3 regions of the Bordetella tumbae genome follow, and region 2 is predicted to be linked to each of the others. Evidence: predicted binding sites of a transcription regulator. Region 2 holds the regulator's gene; each other region holds the start of a gene.
The links. Region 2 encodes LexA, which represses DNA repair genes until DNA is damaged. Its sites were predicted from a motif close to ACTGTATNNNNATACAGT; they were not measured.

Region 1: the regulator LexA is predicted to act here: its motif matches at 3,749-3,766, upstream of ACYVI2_RS04725 (PA0069 family radical SAM protein).
Region 3: the regulator LexA is predicted to act here: its motif matches at 1,007-1,024, upstream of recA (recombinase RecA).

What each region holds. Positions count from the first base shown of each region.
Region 1 is NZ_BAAGVG010000005.1:100,172-105,245, forward strand. Features, by position in the region: gene ACYVI2_RS04705 (CoA pyrophosphatase) at 1-263, opposite strand, end outside; gene rplS (50S ribosomal protein L19) at 370-750, opposite strand; gene ACYVI2_RS04715 (EamA family transporter) at 1,014-1,886, shown strand; gene ACYVI2_RS04720 (hypothetical protein) at 1,982-2,470, opposite strand; gene ACYVI2_RS04725 (PA0069 family radical SAM protein) at 2,483-3,742, opposite strand; gene ACYVI2_RS04730 (sulfate adenylyltransferase subunit 1) at 4,057-5,074, opposite strand, start outside.
Region 2 is NZ_BAAGVG010000025.1:201,474-206,547, reverse strand. Features, by position in the region: gene uvrB (excinuclease ABC subunit UvrB) at 1-232, opposite strand, end outside; gene ACYVI2_RS27655 (amino acid aminotransferase) at 309-1,511, shown strand; gene lexA (transcriptional repressor LexA) at 2,360-3,061, shown strand; gene lon (endopeptidase La) at 3,178-5,074, opposite strand, start outside.
Region 3 is NZ_BAAGVG010000004.1:85,746-90,819, reverse strand. Features, by position in the region: gene ACYVI2_RS03740 (sensor histidine kinase) at 1-77, opposite strand, end outside; gene ACYVI2_RS03735 (response regulator) at 193-885, opposite strand; gene recA (recombinase RecA) at 1,118-2,185, shown strand; gene recX (recombination regulator RecX) at 2,260-2,835, shown strand; gene ACYVI2_RS03720 (LysR family transcriptional regulator) at 2,899-3,828, opposite strand; gene ACYVI2_RS03715 (zinc-binding dehydrogenase) at 3,971-4,927, shown strand; gene ACYVI2_RS03710 (3-oxoacyl-ACP reductase family protein) at 5,042-5,074, shown strand, end outside.

The DNA.
Region 1 (5,074 bases), on a different contig from region 2:
CCTTCGGGATGAACAACCATGGGGATCAAGACCGCTGCCAATACTGGCGTACCCTCGCGTCCGGGGTGGCGGTATTCGGTCGAACCTAGCGGATCCTGGGGCCACGGTCCTGCGTGGCTCAGCACCCCACGCAATCGTTGAGGCACGAGCAGATCGGGCGCGATAGCGGTCAGACCGGCATCAGCGGGCTGCCAGGGCTGAGCGGCGGGATCGAATTGCATGACGGCGGGAGGCCGGCGGGGACGAGACGAAGGGTCGGGCATACCTGCTACAAGCGTTAAAAAAGGCACCTTGATAGGTGCCTTTTTAACCCGGATCGCCGGGAAGCGCGGTGTGATCCTGCCTGAGCGGGCATCACACCGAGACCAATCAAGCCGATTTGGCTTGCTTGATGACCAGCTTTTCTTTGATACGAGCCGACTTGCCCGAGCGGCTGCGCAGGTAGTACAGCTTGGCACGACGCACATCACCGCGGCGCTTGACTTCGATGCCGGCGATTTGCGGGGAATACAGTTGGAACGTACGCTCGACGGCTTCGCCGGACGAGATCTTGCGCACGATGAAGGACGAATTCAGGCCGCGGTTGCGCTTGGCAATCACGACTCCTTCGTAGGCCTGCACACGTTTGCGAGTGCCTTCAACGACGTTGACGCTGACCACGACGGTATCGCCAGGGGCGAATTCGGGTACGGTCTTGTCGCCGGTCAGGCGCTTGATTTCTTCCTGTTCCAGGATAGCGATGAGGTTCATGAGAACTCCGAGATCATCGTGCCTTGCGCTGTTTTTGCATGGGGCGCCGACCAGGGCCGGGACCTTTGCTGTACGCAAGCAGAGGATGAGGTTTGTGGTAAACCCAGCATTCTACATCAAATCAACACTTTACGTACATACCGCCCGCACGCGGGTGGAAATCCCACGCCTCGTGCAACACCGTCCCCTTTTTAGGCGGTTTTAGCAGTACCCTTGCACATCTAAATGTCATATTTCTGTCATATATAGCAACTGCCGCACCCATGTCTTACGCGTCCCTGATATTGGTCGTTTTGGCGGCCATGGCCCACGCCTCGTGGAATCTGTTGGCCAAGCGGGCCGCGATGGTGGGGCCAGTATTTGTCTTTGCCTATGGGCTATGCGCCACCCTGTTATACGCCCCCTGGGTGATATGGATCCTGCTGCACGAAGGGATGGTCTGGAGCTGGCCCGTCATTGTGTGCATCCTGGCGTCCAGCGCCCTGCATCTGGGTTACAGCCTCTGTCTGCAACGCGGCTATCAGGTCGCGGATCTGTCGGTGGTATATCCCATTGCCCGCGGCACGGGCCCGCTCTTGTCTACCACCGGCGCCTTTTTACTACTGGGTGAGCCCGCAACGACAACGGGGATCATCGGTATGCTGTGCGTCGTCGGCGGCGTGCTGCTGATTGCTACGCAAGGCAAACTGTCGTTATTCCGCCAGCCTCAGGCATGGCTGGGGGTGCGCTGGGGCATCGTCATCGGCCTGTTCATCGCGACGTATACCGTCGTAGACGCCTATGGCGTCAAGGTGCTGTTAATCATGCCGGTGCTCTTTGACTGGTTCACGTGTGCCACGCGTACCGTCATGATGGCGCCACACGTCATGAAGCGCCGTGCGGAAAATTGGCAAGCCATGCGGGGATATTGGCGCCTCGCATGGGCCGTCGGTCTGCTGTCGCCGCTGGGCTATATCCTGGTGCTCTATGCCCTGCGCAACGGCGCACCGTTAAGCCTGGTCGCCCCTGCCCGGGAAATGTCGATGATGCTGGGCACCCTCGCCGGCATGTTTCTCCTGAGGGAAAAAGTCGGCGTCGGACGGCTACTGGGATGCTTGGCCATTCTGGCGGGCGTTATCCTGCTCGGGTCTAGTTAGAAGCGTTTCCGAACAGCCGCTGCTGCGCAGATGAGGTCTGGACGCCTTAGGGAAAACTGCCGTATAGGGCCCACTCACCCTCAGCGCGGGAAAGCTCAAAACCCAGCGGCCGCCCCCAGCCACATCAACCCCGGAATCAACGCTCCCCACATCGCGACCAGCAAGACATCGCCCACCATTTGGCGCATGGTCACGCCCTGGCTCAAGGCTCGGCTGGCCGTCCCCATGGACTGGCTGTGCGCGGCCATCGTATCCATCGGGAGTGCAGCGGCGGACATTTGGGCCTGAGCAGCACTCACGATCGGCTGAGAAATCCGAGCAGCTGGCGTCGGCTGAACGACTGGCTGAACATCAACGGCCGGTGCGTCTATCGGCTGGGCAACGGCGGAAGAACCGATGACATCCGATTGCGCAGCTGGCGCCAAGGCGCGATGACGCCCCTGAGACAAACCAGAAGAAAAAGGCCATTTGGCGGGCTGACGCAGCACGCCGACCGCGGCTCGCGCCAAAATGCGTGGCACCCAGGTCGGCAGCCGCGAAGGCAAAGAAACAACGGTATCGGAAGCAAGCGTGGCAGTGGACATGAAAGGCTCCGGTTAGAACAGCGCTAACTGCGGTGAAGACGAAAGCGGCGACGAGGATTTCGATTGCCGGGATGAACCCTGCCCTGCTACCGAAGCAGCCGAGACAGAGGACGCCGGGCTGACCGCCCTGGGCGCTTGGAACAAATGCGTGACCAACTGGGGACGAGTGGTATTCAACCCCAGTTTGCGTACGGCCAAGTTGAAACGCTGGCGCAGCAAATTGGCCCACAGGCCCGTGCCGCGCATACGCGTGCCAAATTGAGGGTCGTTGCGTCGGCCATTGCGCATATCCTCGATGCGGTGCAGCACGCGTTGCGCGCGATCGGGGAAATGGGCCTCCAGCCATTCCTGGAAAACGGCCTTGACCTCCCAGGGCAAGCGCAGCACGGTATAGCTGGCATAGCAGGCGCCTGCCTGGCGTGCGTCCTGCAAGATGCGTTCGAGAGACTCGTCGTTGATAAACGGAATAATGGGCGCCACCAGCACACCCACAGGCACCCCGGCGTTGGCCAGGGTGCGCACGGCCTGAATGCGTCTCCAAGGGGCAGACGCACGCGGCTCGAGGGTGCGCGCCATCTCTGTATCCAGGGTCGTGACGCTGACGTACACCGTAATCAACCGTTGTTCTGCCAAGGGCTGTAACAGATCCAGATCACGTTCAATCAGGGCGTTTTTGGTGACGATCGTGGCGGGATGCCGCGTTTGCAGCAAAAGCTCGAGCACACCGCGCGTCAATTGCCATTCGCGCTCGATGGGCTGATATACATCCGTCGCCGAGCCGATATTGATCGGCGAGACGCGATATCCCGGGCGCGACAGCTCGGTTCGCAACACATCGACGGCATTGGCCTTGGCGATCAGGCGCGTCTCGAAATCCAGCCCGGGGGAATACCCCAGGTAGGCGTGAGTCGGCCGGGCGTAACAATAAACGCAGCCATGCTCGCACCCACGATAGGGGTTCACGGCTACATCAAAGGGAATATCGGGAGAATCGTTACGTGACAGGAGCTTGCGCGCCTGTTCGGACGTCACTGTGGTCTTGAGTGTCGATTCGGCAACGATGGGAATGTAACCACCGGCGATATCGGCATCAGAGACATCGTCCTGGGAAGCCGCCACCTGACCACTGGACCAGCCGTCATCGGCGGGCTCACGCTCGGTCTGTTCGAATCGATGCCGAACATTAGTAACCGCTCCCCGGCCGCGCAAGGCGGCGGGGGCGGCAGCCGGGGACCCAGAACCGGCGGGAAAAACGTGATTGGTGCGTTCCATGAAAGTACTGTACAAAAAACCAGTACTTTCAGCAAGCCCCAAATGCCCTCATCGAGCGAAATCTCACTTTACCCCAAGACGGGCCCGCCGTCTGAAGAATCGATTTCATACTTTGGAAATCGGCCGGAAACCCGCATGGATATTGGGTTTAGCCTAAAAACAACAGGCCGCCTCCCCTACGGGCGGCGGCCAATGAGGCTCATTTTCGTCCCAACAAGAATCACGGCCTGGGCATTCAGACAGCGACGCCAGTTCGAATCGAACTCACGAGCAGTGTGTGATGAATTCTGACTCGCTCGAAGACAGGCGACGACTTAACGCAGCATGCCTGCAGCTGCAGTTTGATGTGTTGCCTCGTCGATCAGAATGAATGCTCCCGTTGCCGGCGCATCGGTATAACGATCGACCGCTAATGCTTCACGCGTCGCAAACGACACACGGCCAATCTCATTCATGTTCAAGGTGCCGCTGTGGTTTTCGACTTCTTGCAACTCGTGAATATCACGATGCGTCAACACGCCGCGAATCTTGGCCGACGTCAGACGCGTGCCATGCTTGAGCAAATACTTGCGAGCGGGATTCAAGGCTTGCGTATCCAACCAGCACAACTCCGCCTCGAACTCACGCCCCACGCGCGCGGGGGCTGCAGCATGCGACAACACATCGCCGCGCGACACATCCACATCGCGATCCAGCACGACAGTGACGGAATCACCGGCAACCGCGACGTCTACAGCGCGATCGAATGCCAGAACCTCTTTCACACGCGCGGCAACGCCGGACGGCTGAATCACCACGTCATCGCCGGGACGCAATTCGCCACTGGCGATACGGCCGGCATAACCACGAAAATCCTCTGCACTATCGCCACCATGACGCGACACCCATTGGACGGGAAACCGCAATGGACGCACGGCTGCTTCGCTATCGGTGCCACCCAGCTGTTCCAGCAGACTCAACAGCGGCGGGCCGTCATACCACGGCGTTTTATCCGAACGATTGACGACGTTGTCGCCTTCGAGCGCTGACAACGGCAGCACGTGATAGTGCGCGATATTCAGGCGGCGCGCGAGCTCCGCATACGCATCACGGATGCGTTCGAATACCGCTTGATCCCAGTCAACCAGATCCATCTTGTTGACCGCCACCACGATATGGCGAATGCCGAGCAAATGAGCAATGGTGCTATGGCGCTTGGTCTGCGTCAGCAGTTGGCCATCGGCAGCCCGCGTCGCGTCGATCAGGATGATCGCGGCATCGGCGGTCGATGCGCCGGTCACCATATTGCGTGTGTACTGCTCGTGCCCCGGGGCATCGGCCACGATGAACTTG
Region 2 (5,074 bases):
AGGTCTTGTTTGGCGCCAATACCAACGCAGGCCGGCCGAGCCGGGCGATGATGTTGGCCATGGTGTAGGTCTTGCCAGAACCCGTCACACCCAGCAAGGTTTGGCACATCAAACCGTCTCGAATGCCATCGCTCAGCCCTTCGATCGCGCCAGGCTGGTCGCCAGCAGGCGGATACGGCTGATACAAATGAAAGGGGCTGTCGGGGAAATCGACGAATCCAGGAGCTGTCATGCTAGACTGTCTGAGGGTAAACCCCTCATTATCCACAGCAGTGCCTTCCGCGTCTATCTACCCTTAGCGAATCCTCATGAGCTCTCTTTTCGATTCCGTCGAACTTGCGCCGCGCGACCCCATCCTGGGTCTGAACGAACAGTACAACGCCGACACCCGCCCCGGTAAAGTCAATCTGGGCGTGGGCGTGTACTACGATGACGACGGTCGCATTCCCCTGCTGGCTGCTGTGCGCAAGGCCGAAATTGCGCGTATCGAAGCGGCCGCCGCGCGCGGCTATCTGCCTATCGAGGGCATTGCCGGCTACAACAAGGGCGCTCAAACGCTGTTGCTGGGCGCTGATTCCCCGCTGGCCGCCGAAGGCCGCGTGTTGACCACCCAGGCCCTGGGCGGCACCGGCGCACTGAAAATCGGCGCAGATTTCCTGCGTCAATTGCTGCCCCAGTCCAAAGTGCTGATCAGCAATCCCAGCTGGGAAAACCACCGCGCCCTGTTCGAACGCGCGGGCTTCCCGGTCGATACCTACGCCTATTACGACGCCGCGACGCACGGCCTGGATTTCCAGGGCATGCTGGCCTCGCTGCAGGCCGCCCCTGAACAGACCATCGTGGTGTTGCACGCTTGCTGCCACAACCCGACTGGCGTTGATCCTACGGCCGAGCAGTGGCAACAAATCGCCCAGATCGTCAAGTCTCGCAAGCTGGTGCCGTTCCTGGACATCGCTTACCAAGGCTTTGGCGCCGGCCTGCAAGAGGACGCCGCCGTCGTACGCTTGTTTGCAGATCTGGGCCTGACGATGCTGATCAGCTCGTCGTTCTCGAAATCGTTCTCGCTGTATGGCGAGCGCGTGGGCGCCCTGACGGTGGTCGCGGGCAACCAAGACGAAGCCAAGCGTGTGCTGAGCCAGCTCAAGCGCGTGATCCGCACCAACTACTCCAACCCGCCCACGCACGGCGGCACGGTGGTGTCGTCGGTGTTGAACACGCCCGAGCTGTATACGCTATGGGAACAGGAACTCGCCAGTATGCGTGACCGCATCCGTCTGATGCGCGAACAACTGGTCGACAAAATCAAGGCAGCAGGCGCCTCGCAAGACTTCAGTTTCGTACGCGAGCAGCGCGGCATGTTCTCGTATTCGGGCCTGACCTCGGCACAAGTCGACACCCTGCGCGAAGAACACGGCATCTACGCCGTGTCCAGCGGCCGCATCTGCGTCGCTGCGCTCAACAGCCACAATATCGATACAGTGGCCAAGGCTATCGCAGCGGTCATCAAATAAACAGCAGGCGCACTCTCACCTGACTGAAGGACCCGGACGCAAGAACGGGTCCTTTTCTTTTTTGTCGCCGGGCCGCCCCAAGATAAAAACGCCCCCCTCGGGGGGCAGCAAGCCGAAGGCGCAGCGTGAGGGCATTTTTATCGCTGTTCGTGTGGTGGGCGGTTGCTGCTCTTGATTGTCTCTCTGAAGGCGTCCCTGTCGCGTGCCTGAGCGTGGCGCCGGGCCTATCGCACGGACTCGGCCCATGAGCAGGGGCCTCGGTCCGCTGCGCGGACTAAATCCGTGCTCAACGGCCCGGCACCACGCCCAGGCACGCGACAGGGACTCATGATGAGGGAATGCAACGAGGGCTAATGGCCATCAGCTGTTTGTTGAAGCCGACTTTGGCAATGCGATGGGTTGAGCTAGCGCCACCCGCCTAGCCTGAACGTCACTCAACAGCGTTGATACAGCAAAGCGCATGACATCCGTCAATGGCAGACATTGCGAGCAGGAGGTCGGCGTGTAAAAGCCCCGCCGGGCCGTTGAGCCGCGATTTAGCCCGCGAAGCGGGCCGAGGCCCCTGCTCATGGGCCGAGTCGCGGCGATAGGCCCGGCGGGGCTTTTACACGCCGATCTCCTGCGCCAAAAGAACTCCACTCTACGCATGCCACAGACCGCACAACCATGACATCCAAAAAAGACGTCACGCCTTCGGCTTGCTCCCCCCCCGAGGGGGCGCTTTTTGCCGGTACATACCAATGCATATCGTTCCCGCAGTCCTATTCGTCGCCACGTGACTTGCTTTTTTATATAGGCTCGTCCAAAATCCTGCTGTATATTCATACAGTCCGAAGCGGATCATTGCCATGGCTACCAAACTCACCGAGCGCCAACAGGAAATCCTGAACCACATCCGGCAAACGGTGGCACGCACCGGCTTTCCTCCTACTCGTGCCGAAATTGCCCGAGCATTGGGTTTTCGTTCTCCCAATGCCGCCGAGGACCACCTCAAGGCTCTCGCGCGCAAGGGGGCCATCGAGTTGACGGCCGGCGCATCACGCGGTATCCGGCTGATAGAGTCCATTGACCCCGCCACCTCTTCTCATGGTCACGCCACATCGCCTGCCGGCGTTGCAGCGCCATCGAGCCTCGCCAGGTTCGCCGCGGACGCGGTGAGCCGCCTATTGCTGCCGCTGGTAGGCCGCGTGGCAGCAGGCAGCCCCATTCTGGCTGCCGAGCATGTCGAGCGCGAGGTCGGCGTGGATCCTGGACTGTTTGCCCAGACGCCCGACTACCTGCTGAAAGTACGCGGCATGAGTATGCGCGACGCAGGGATCCTCGAAGGCGATCTGCTCGCCGTCAAGCGAGCCACCGAGGCACGCAATGGCCAGATCGTCGTTGCCCGCCTGGGCGACGACGTTACGGTAAAACGCCTGCAACACCGCCAAGGACACATCGAGCTCCTGCCTGAAAATCCAGATTTCTCGCCCATCGTGGTGGATGGGACACTAGACTTTGCGCTTGAGGGCATTGCTGTTGGCCTGATCCGCACGCAGGCACTGCATTAATTAACCGCCATACTTGCTGCCCCTCCAGCAGCAAAAAGCCCCCGAACTCATGCGAGTTGCAATGAATTCGGGGGCTTTGGTGTCATACCGATGGTATGACACGAACCGCTGAAGTCTTAATGCTTGAACACAGGATCACCCGGCGCAGCGGTTTCCGCTGCTTTGGCGACCAAGGGCTCCTTGACGACTTCTTCGTCGGACAGTGGCTCGGGCTGGCGTTCCAGCGCCAGCTCAAGCACCTTGTCGATCCAACGCACCGGCACGATCTCGAGGTGGTTTTTGACGTTGTCCGGAATGTCGGCCAAGTCTTTGACGTTCTCCTCGGGAATCAGCACTGTCTTGATACCACCACGGTGCGCAGCCAGCAGTTTTTCCTTTAGGCCACCGATCGGCAAGACCTCGCCACGCAAGGTGATTTCACCCGTCATTGCCACATCAGCGCGCACCGGAATACGCGACAAAGCCGAGACCATGGCTGTGGTGATGGCGATACCCGCCGATGGGCCGTCCTTCGGCGTAGCGCCTTCGGGGACGTGAACGTGCATGTCGTGCTTTTCGAACACGCTGTCGGCAAAACCCAGACGACGCGCACGCGAGCGTACGACAGTACGAGCGGCTTCCACCGACTCTTTCATCACGTCACCCAGCGAACCGGTACGTTGAATCACGCCCTTGCCAGACATATCGGCGACTTCGATCGTGAGCAAATCGCCGCCGACTTCGGTCCAGGCCAAACCGGTGACTTGGCCGATCTGGTTTTCCTTTTCTGCCATGCCAAAGGTATAACGACGCACGCCCAGGTACTTGCTGAGGTTCTCGGCGTCGACTTTGACGGGCTCGACCGTCTGAGACACAGGCTTGCCCTCGGCCTTGGCCTTGTCTGCCTGAGCTAAGGACTCTTTCACGACCTTGCGGCAGATCTTGCCGACTTCGCGCTCGAGCGCACGCACACCGGCTTCGCGAGTGTAGTAACGCACGATATCGCGCAAGGCGGAATCGTCAACCACTAGTTCAGATTCCTTGACGCCGTTGTTCTTCATCAGCTTGGGCAGCAGATGGTCACGGGCGATATGGATTTTTTCGTCTTCGGTGTAGCCCGACAGACGAATGACTTCCATACGATCCAACAACGCGGGCGGGATGTTCAGCGTATTGCTGGTGGCCACGAACATGACGTCAGACAGATCAAAGTCGACTTCGATGTAGTGATCCTGGAACGTGTGGTTCTGTTCGGGGTCGAGCACCTCGAGCAATGCCGAGGCGGGATCGCCACGGAAATCCATACCGAGCTTGTCGATCTCATCCAGCAGGAACAAGGGGTTACGCACGCCGACCTTGCTCATGTTCTGCACGATCTTGCCGGGCATGGAACCGATGTAGGTACGGCGATGGCCACGGATTTCGGCCTCGTCGCGCACGCCGCCCAGGGCCATACGCACGAACTTGCGGTTCGTGGCACGCGCAATGGATTGTCCCAGCGAGGTTTTACCGACGCCCGGAGGGCCTACCAGGCAGAGAATCGGGGCCTTGACCTTGTCGACACGCTGCTGCACGGCCAGATACTCGACGATGCGCTCTTTGACCTTTTCCAGGCCATAGTGATCGTCATCGAGCACGTTTTCGGCGTTGCTGATGGAGTTGTTGATCTTGCTCTTTTTCTTCCAGGGAAGATTGATGAGCGTATCGATGTAGTTGCGCACCACGGTAGCTTCGGCCGACATGGGCGACATGAGCTTGAGTTTTTTGAGCTCGGCGTCGGCCTTCTTGCGCGCATCCTTGGGCATATGCGCAGCAATGATTTTCTTTTCGAGCTCTTCGATGTCGGCGCCTTCTTCGCCCTCGCCCAACTCTTTCTGAATGGCTTTGACTTGCTCGTTCAGATAATAGTCGCGCTGGCTTTTCTCCATCTGCTTTTTGACGCGGCCACGGATACGCTTTTCGACCTGAAGGATGTCGATTTCCGTTTCCAATTGCGTCAGCAGGCCCTCGAGGCGCTCGGAAGTGCCGAGGATT
Region 3 (5,074 bases), on a different contig from region 2:
ACGTTGGCGATGTTCTGCGCCACCACGTAGGTGATGGCCACGCTCATTGGCCACAGCAGGAACAGGGGAGCCAGCATCCAGTCGAGGATTTCTCCCAGCAACGATCGCTGGGGGGGCGCAAAGCTGGGGCCTTTCGCCCCGCCGCGCATGGCGTCCAGGGCTTCTTGGTTCAGCGACTCGTGCGCAGCTGGCTCAGTGGGTGAGGTGGCTGGCGGCACCTTGGTCCCGTTCAAGGCAATAACCCAGGCCGCGTACCGTGATGATTTTGACTCCGCTAGGCTCGAGTTTTTTACGCAGCCGATGCACATAGACCTCGATGGCGTTGGTGCTGACCTCTTCGCCCCATTCGCACAGGTGGTCGACGAGCTGGGTTTTGCTGACCATGCGGCCACTGCGGGTCAGCAAGATCTCCAGCAGGCTGACTTCGCGTGCGGATAAATCCAATGTCTGCTCATCGACCAGTGCGACACGCCCCGTCTGGTCAAACACCAGGCGGCCATGGCGCAATAATGTGGCTCCGCCGCCAGCACCGCGCCGTGTCAGGGCGCGCACACGGGCCTCCAGCTCGGATAGGGCGAACGGTTTGGCCATGTAATCGTCAGCGCCCAGATCCAGCCCTTTGACGCGTTGCTCGACACTATCGGCCGCTGTCAGGATCAGGACCGGCATCGCCGAGTTGCGCGCACGCAACCTGCGCAGGACCTCGAGTCCGGTGAGTTGAGGGAGTCCCAGGTCTAAAATGAGCAGGTCAAAAGGCTGGGCGGCGAGGGCGGAGTCGGCGGCGGCGCCGTCACTGACGGCGTCAACGGCGTAACCATTGTGGCGCAATGAGCGGGACAGGCCATCGGCCAGGATGCTGTCGTCTTCGGCGATAAGGATGCGCATGCAGTGAAAGCGGGGCAAAAGCCGTTAAGGGCGCGCGACACCGGGTGGTGTTCGTGCGCAGGCATTCTGGCACAGCATCGGCTGATTGCCCATCCTGGGAATCCCTGGAAAAATATGGCACACTGGATTTATATACAGTACAATCGAATGCAATAATCGCCGCTTCGACGTGCAGCGCTTTGCCGCACGTTAAACCTCACAGCGTCAACATCATTTAGCCACGGGAAACCACATGGACGACAAAACCAGCAAAGCAGCCGCCTCGGAAAAGGCCAAGGCGCTGGCCGCCGCGCTTTCGCAAATCGAAAAGCAGTTTGGCAAGGGCTCGATCATGCGTTACGGCGATAACGAAGTCGAACACGACATCCAGGTCGTGTCGACGGGCTCGCTGGGGCTTGATATCGCGTTGGGCGTGGGTGGCTTGCCGCGTGGGCGCGTGATCGAGATCTACGGCCCTGAATCGTCGGGCAAGACCACGCTCACGCTGCAGGTCATCGCAGAAATGCAAAAAATCGGCGGCACCTGCGCATTCGTCGACGCAGAACACGCACTCGACGTGCAGTACGCCTCGAAACTGGGCGTCAACCTCACCGATCTGCTGATTTCGCAGCCCGATACCGGCGAGCAGGCCCTGGAAATCACAGACGCGCTGGTGCGTTCGGGTTCGGTGGATCTGATCGTGATCGACTCGGTCGCCGCGTTGGTGCCCAAGGCCGAAATCGAAGGTGAAATGGGCGATTCGCTGCCCGGTCTGCAGGCTCGCCTGATGAGCCAGGCGCTGCGCAAGCTGACCGCTACCATCAAGCGCACCAACTGCATGGTCATCTTCATCAACCAGATCCGGATGAAGATCGGCGTCATGTTCGGCAACCCGGAAACGACTACCGGCGGTAACGCCCTCAAGTTCTATTCCTCTGTGCGCCTGGACATCCGCCGCATCGGCTCCATCAAAAAAGCCGAAGAAGTCGTCGGTAACGAAACGCGCGTCAAAGTCGTTAAAAACAAGGTCTCGCCTCCATTCAAGCAGGCCGAGTTCGACATCATGTATGGCGCCGGCATCTCGCGCGAGGGCGAAATCATCGACCTGGGCGTGCAAGCGGGCGTGGTCGACAAATCCGGCGCCTGGTACAGCTACAACGGCACCCGCATTGGTCAGGGCAAGGACAATGTCCGTGAATACCTGAAAGAGCGTCCCCAACTCGCCATCGAGATCGAGAACAAGGTGCGTGAAAACCAAGGCATCGTCAGCCGTGCTGCGACATTCCCGGCTAGTGAGGCCGAGACTACCGACGCAGAATGATTCGTCAGCGGGGTTCTTCGTGGCCACGTCGCGGCTCGTCTTCACGCGAGCCTGACGACGGAGGATTTGAGACGATGAACCGCTCTCGTGCGGACAGCGGTGGCGAAAATCGCCGAGTGCTGTCTGCACAAGAAGACGATTTCGAAACCCAAGGCAAACTCCCGGCTCGGGATAATGATTTCGAGACATTGAGCAAGCCCAAACCGCGTGGACCTAGCCTAAAGGCCCGCGCGGTGGGTTATCTGTCGCGTCGCGAATACGCGCGCAATGAGTTGGCGCGCAAGCTCCAGCCTTATGCCGAAGACGCTTCCGACATCGAGCCGGTGCTCGATGCACTGGAAAAAGAGGGCTGGTTATCTACCGAGCGATTTGCGCAGAGCCTGGTGCATCGTCGTGCCGGGCGGCAGGGCACGGCACGCATTGTGCAGGAATTGCGTCAGCACGGCGTAGCCGAGGATCAGGTCGCGCAACTGCGCGATGACCTGCGCGCCACCGAATATCAGCGTGCGCTCGAGGTTTGGCGCAAGCGTTTTTCCGCCAAACCCGTCGATCGTAACGAGTACGCCAAACAGGCCCGCTTTCTGGCTGGCCGAGGGTTCGCTCATGATGTGATTCGGCGTCTATTGGGCGACGAGCGTGACGATGATTGATCAAGAGCGGCTCAGTTTTTCTTGACCTAAGGCCCCAAAAATCGGTGAGGCATTCATACGTTCTTATCCCAAGCTACCGGCAAAACGCCGTGCGTAGTCTTCACGTTTGAATGCCTCGATCACGAAGTCGATGAAGACTCGCGTCTTGCTCGGGAGCAGGTCGCGACTCGCATAGTAGAGCGAGATTGCGCCCGCATCGGCCCACCAGCGCGGCAAAACTCGCACAAGCTCCCCCGACTCCAATCCTGCTAGAACATCAGGGACGGCCAGCATGGCGACCCCCAAGCCTAGCTGCACCGACTCCCTCAGCGCGGCAGGGTCGTTGACCACTAAAGTTTCGCGCATCAATGCGGCAACCTGATCACCTTGCGCGTCGCGCATGTTCCAGGTACGGATGCGGCCCGACTTAAGTGAACGCATGACGATTCCATCCAGCTCAATCAGCCCGGATGGGTCAACCGGTGCTGTGCGCCGGGCCAGATAGGCAGGAGATGCGACGGCGATGATATGCGCTGGTGCCAATGTCCGGGCGACCATGCCGGGCGCGAGCTCGAAGCCACCACCAATAGCGGCGTCGTAGCCTTCGGCGATCAGGTCCACCGCGCGGTTCTCGAAATGCCACTCGGGCTTGATACGAGGGTAGCGCTGCAAGAAGTCCGGCAGTAGCGGCAAAATGTGGCTCATCCCGATGGTTGGCGGCAGGCTGATCTTGAGCACACCCGCAGGCTGTCCGTCGTCTGCCGATACTGAGGCAATGGCGTTTTGCAAAGACTCCAGATTGCCGCCGATCGCGCTCAGGAACGCCTCACCCGCCTCGGTCAGCGTCAGTTTGCGGGTTGAACGATGGAATAGCCGTACTTTTAGGTTGCGCTCCAGCATGGCCACGTTCCGGCTTACTGCTGCCGGAGTTAGCGCCAACCGCCGCGCCGCAGCCGAAAAGCTACCGCTCTCGGCACTGCGCACGAATGACTCCAAGTTGGCCAAGGTTTCCATTCGTGGATATTAAACTAATGCTTGAAGATGATTCAAGCTATATAGCACTAATCAAGAGGAAATAAGTGGGCGAAAGTGGCCCTACTTGTAGGGTCTAGGGTAAAGAGCGTTCTGCGCCGCTCTTGGAACAGGAGAAGATGCCGTGCCGAAAATTATTCAGATGCAGTCCCCCGGCGGTCCGGCCGTCCTGCAGATCATCCCCAGTGATCTGCGGGCGCTACGTGCTGGGGAGGTTCAGATCACCCAAGACGCGATTGGTCTCAATTTTGTCGATACCATGATACGGAGGGGGCAGTATCCAATGACGATGCCGGCGGTCCCTGGTTTCGAAGCAGCGGGGACAGTCACCGCGATAGGACCCGACGTGAGTGGGATGTCGGTCGGCGACCGTGTCGCCTACTTCTTCGCCGAGGGGGCATACGCTACCGAGAGGGTGATTTCAACGGCACCGTTGGTCCACCTGCCTAGCGACATCACCAATGAGGTCGCAGCGACTTTTTTGGCCAAGGGCGGAACGGCCTGGATGGGGCTTCGTGGCCTCTATGATCTCAAATCGACTGATGTGGCGCTGGTGCTCGGCGCATCAGGAAGCGTGGGCTCAATTCTTTCCCGTTGGGCAAAATCGCTCGGCGCGACGGTCATTGGTATAGCTGGGTCTCCGAACAAGCTCTCCAAGGTAACCGCTGGCAGCACCTACGCGTTCCACTCGCAAGATCCCGACATCGCGGCGAATATCCGCGCGATCGCGCCGGATGGGGTGGATGTGGTTTACGATTTCGTAGGGCAGGCGATGTTTGATTTGGGCGCTGCAAGCGTCCGCGATGGCGGTGTCATAGCAGCTATCGGCTATGCGTCGGGCCAAGCATCGACAAACCGACCAGATTTCGCTCGACGAGCCATCGCAGTTCGAAGTGGCGGTTCCCCTCAATATGTGCGTGGCCAGGCGGTCGGCATTGCGACCAACGAGCTATGGGCCGCAGTGCGTTCCGGCATTTTCGACGACCTCAAAACCGCTCGCTATCGGTTCGATGAGATTACGCGTGCACACGACGACATGGACAGTCGACGCTTGACCGGGCTGCCGGTTCTGATCACGTAGGCCAGGCATTAAATCATTGCTTGAAGATGATCCAAGTCATTTGATACTAATCAACAAGCAATAAAAGCGCGAAAGTCACTCCACCGAATCCTCGGCATTTAAACGGAGTGACCCATGAACGACATAACTTCTACCCAATCGCTTCCG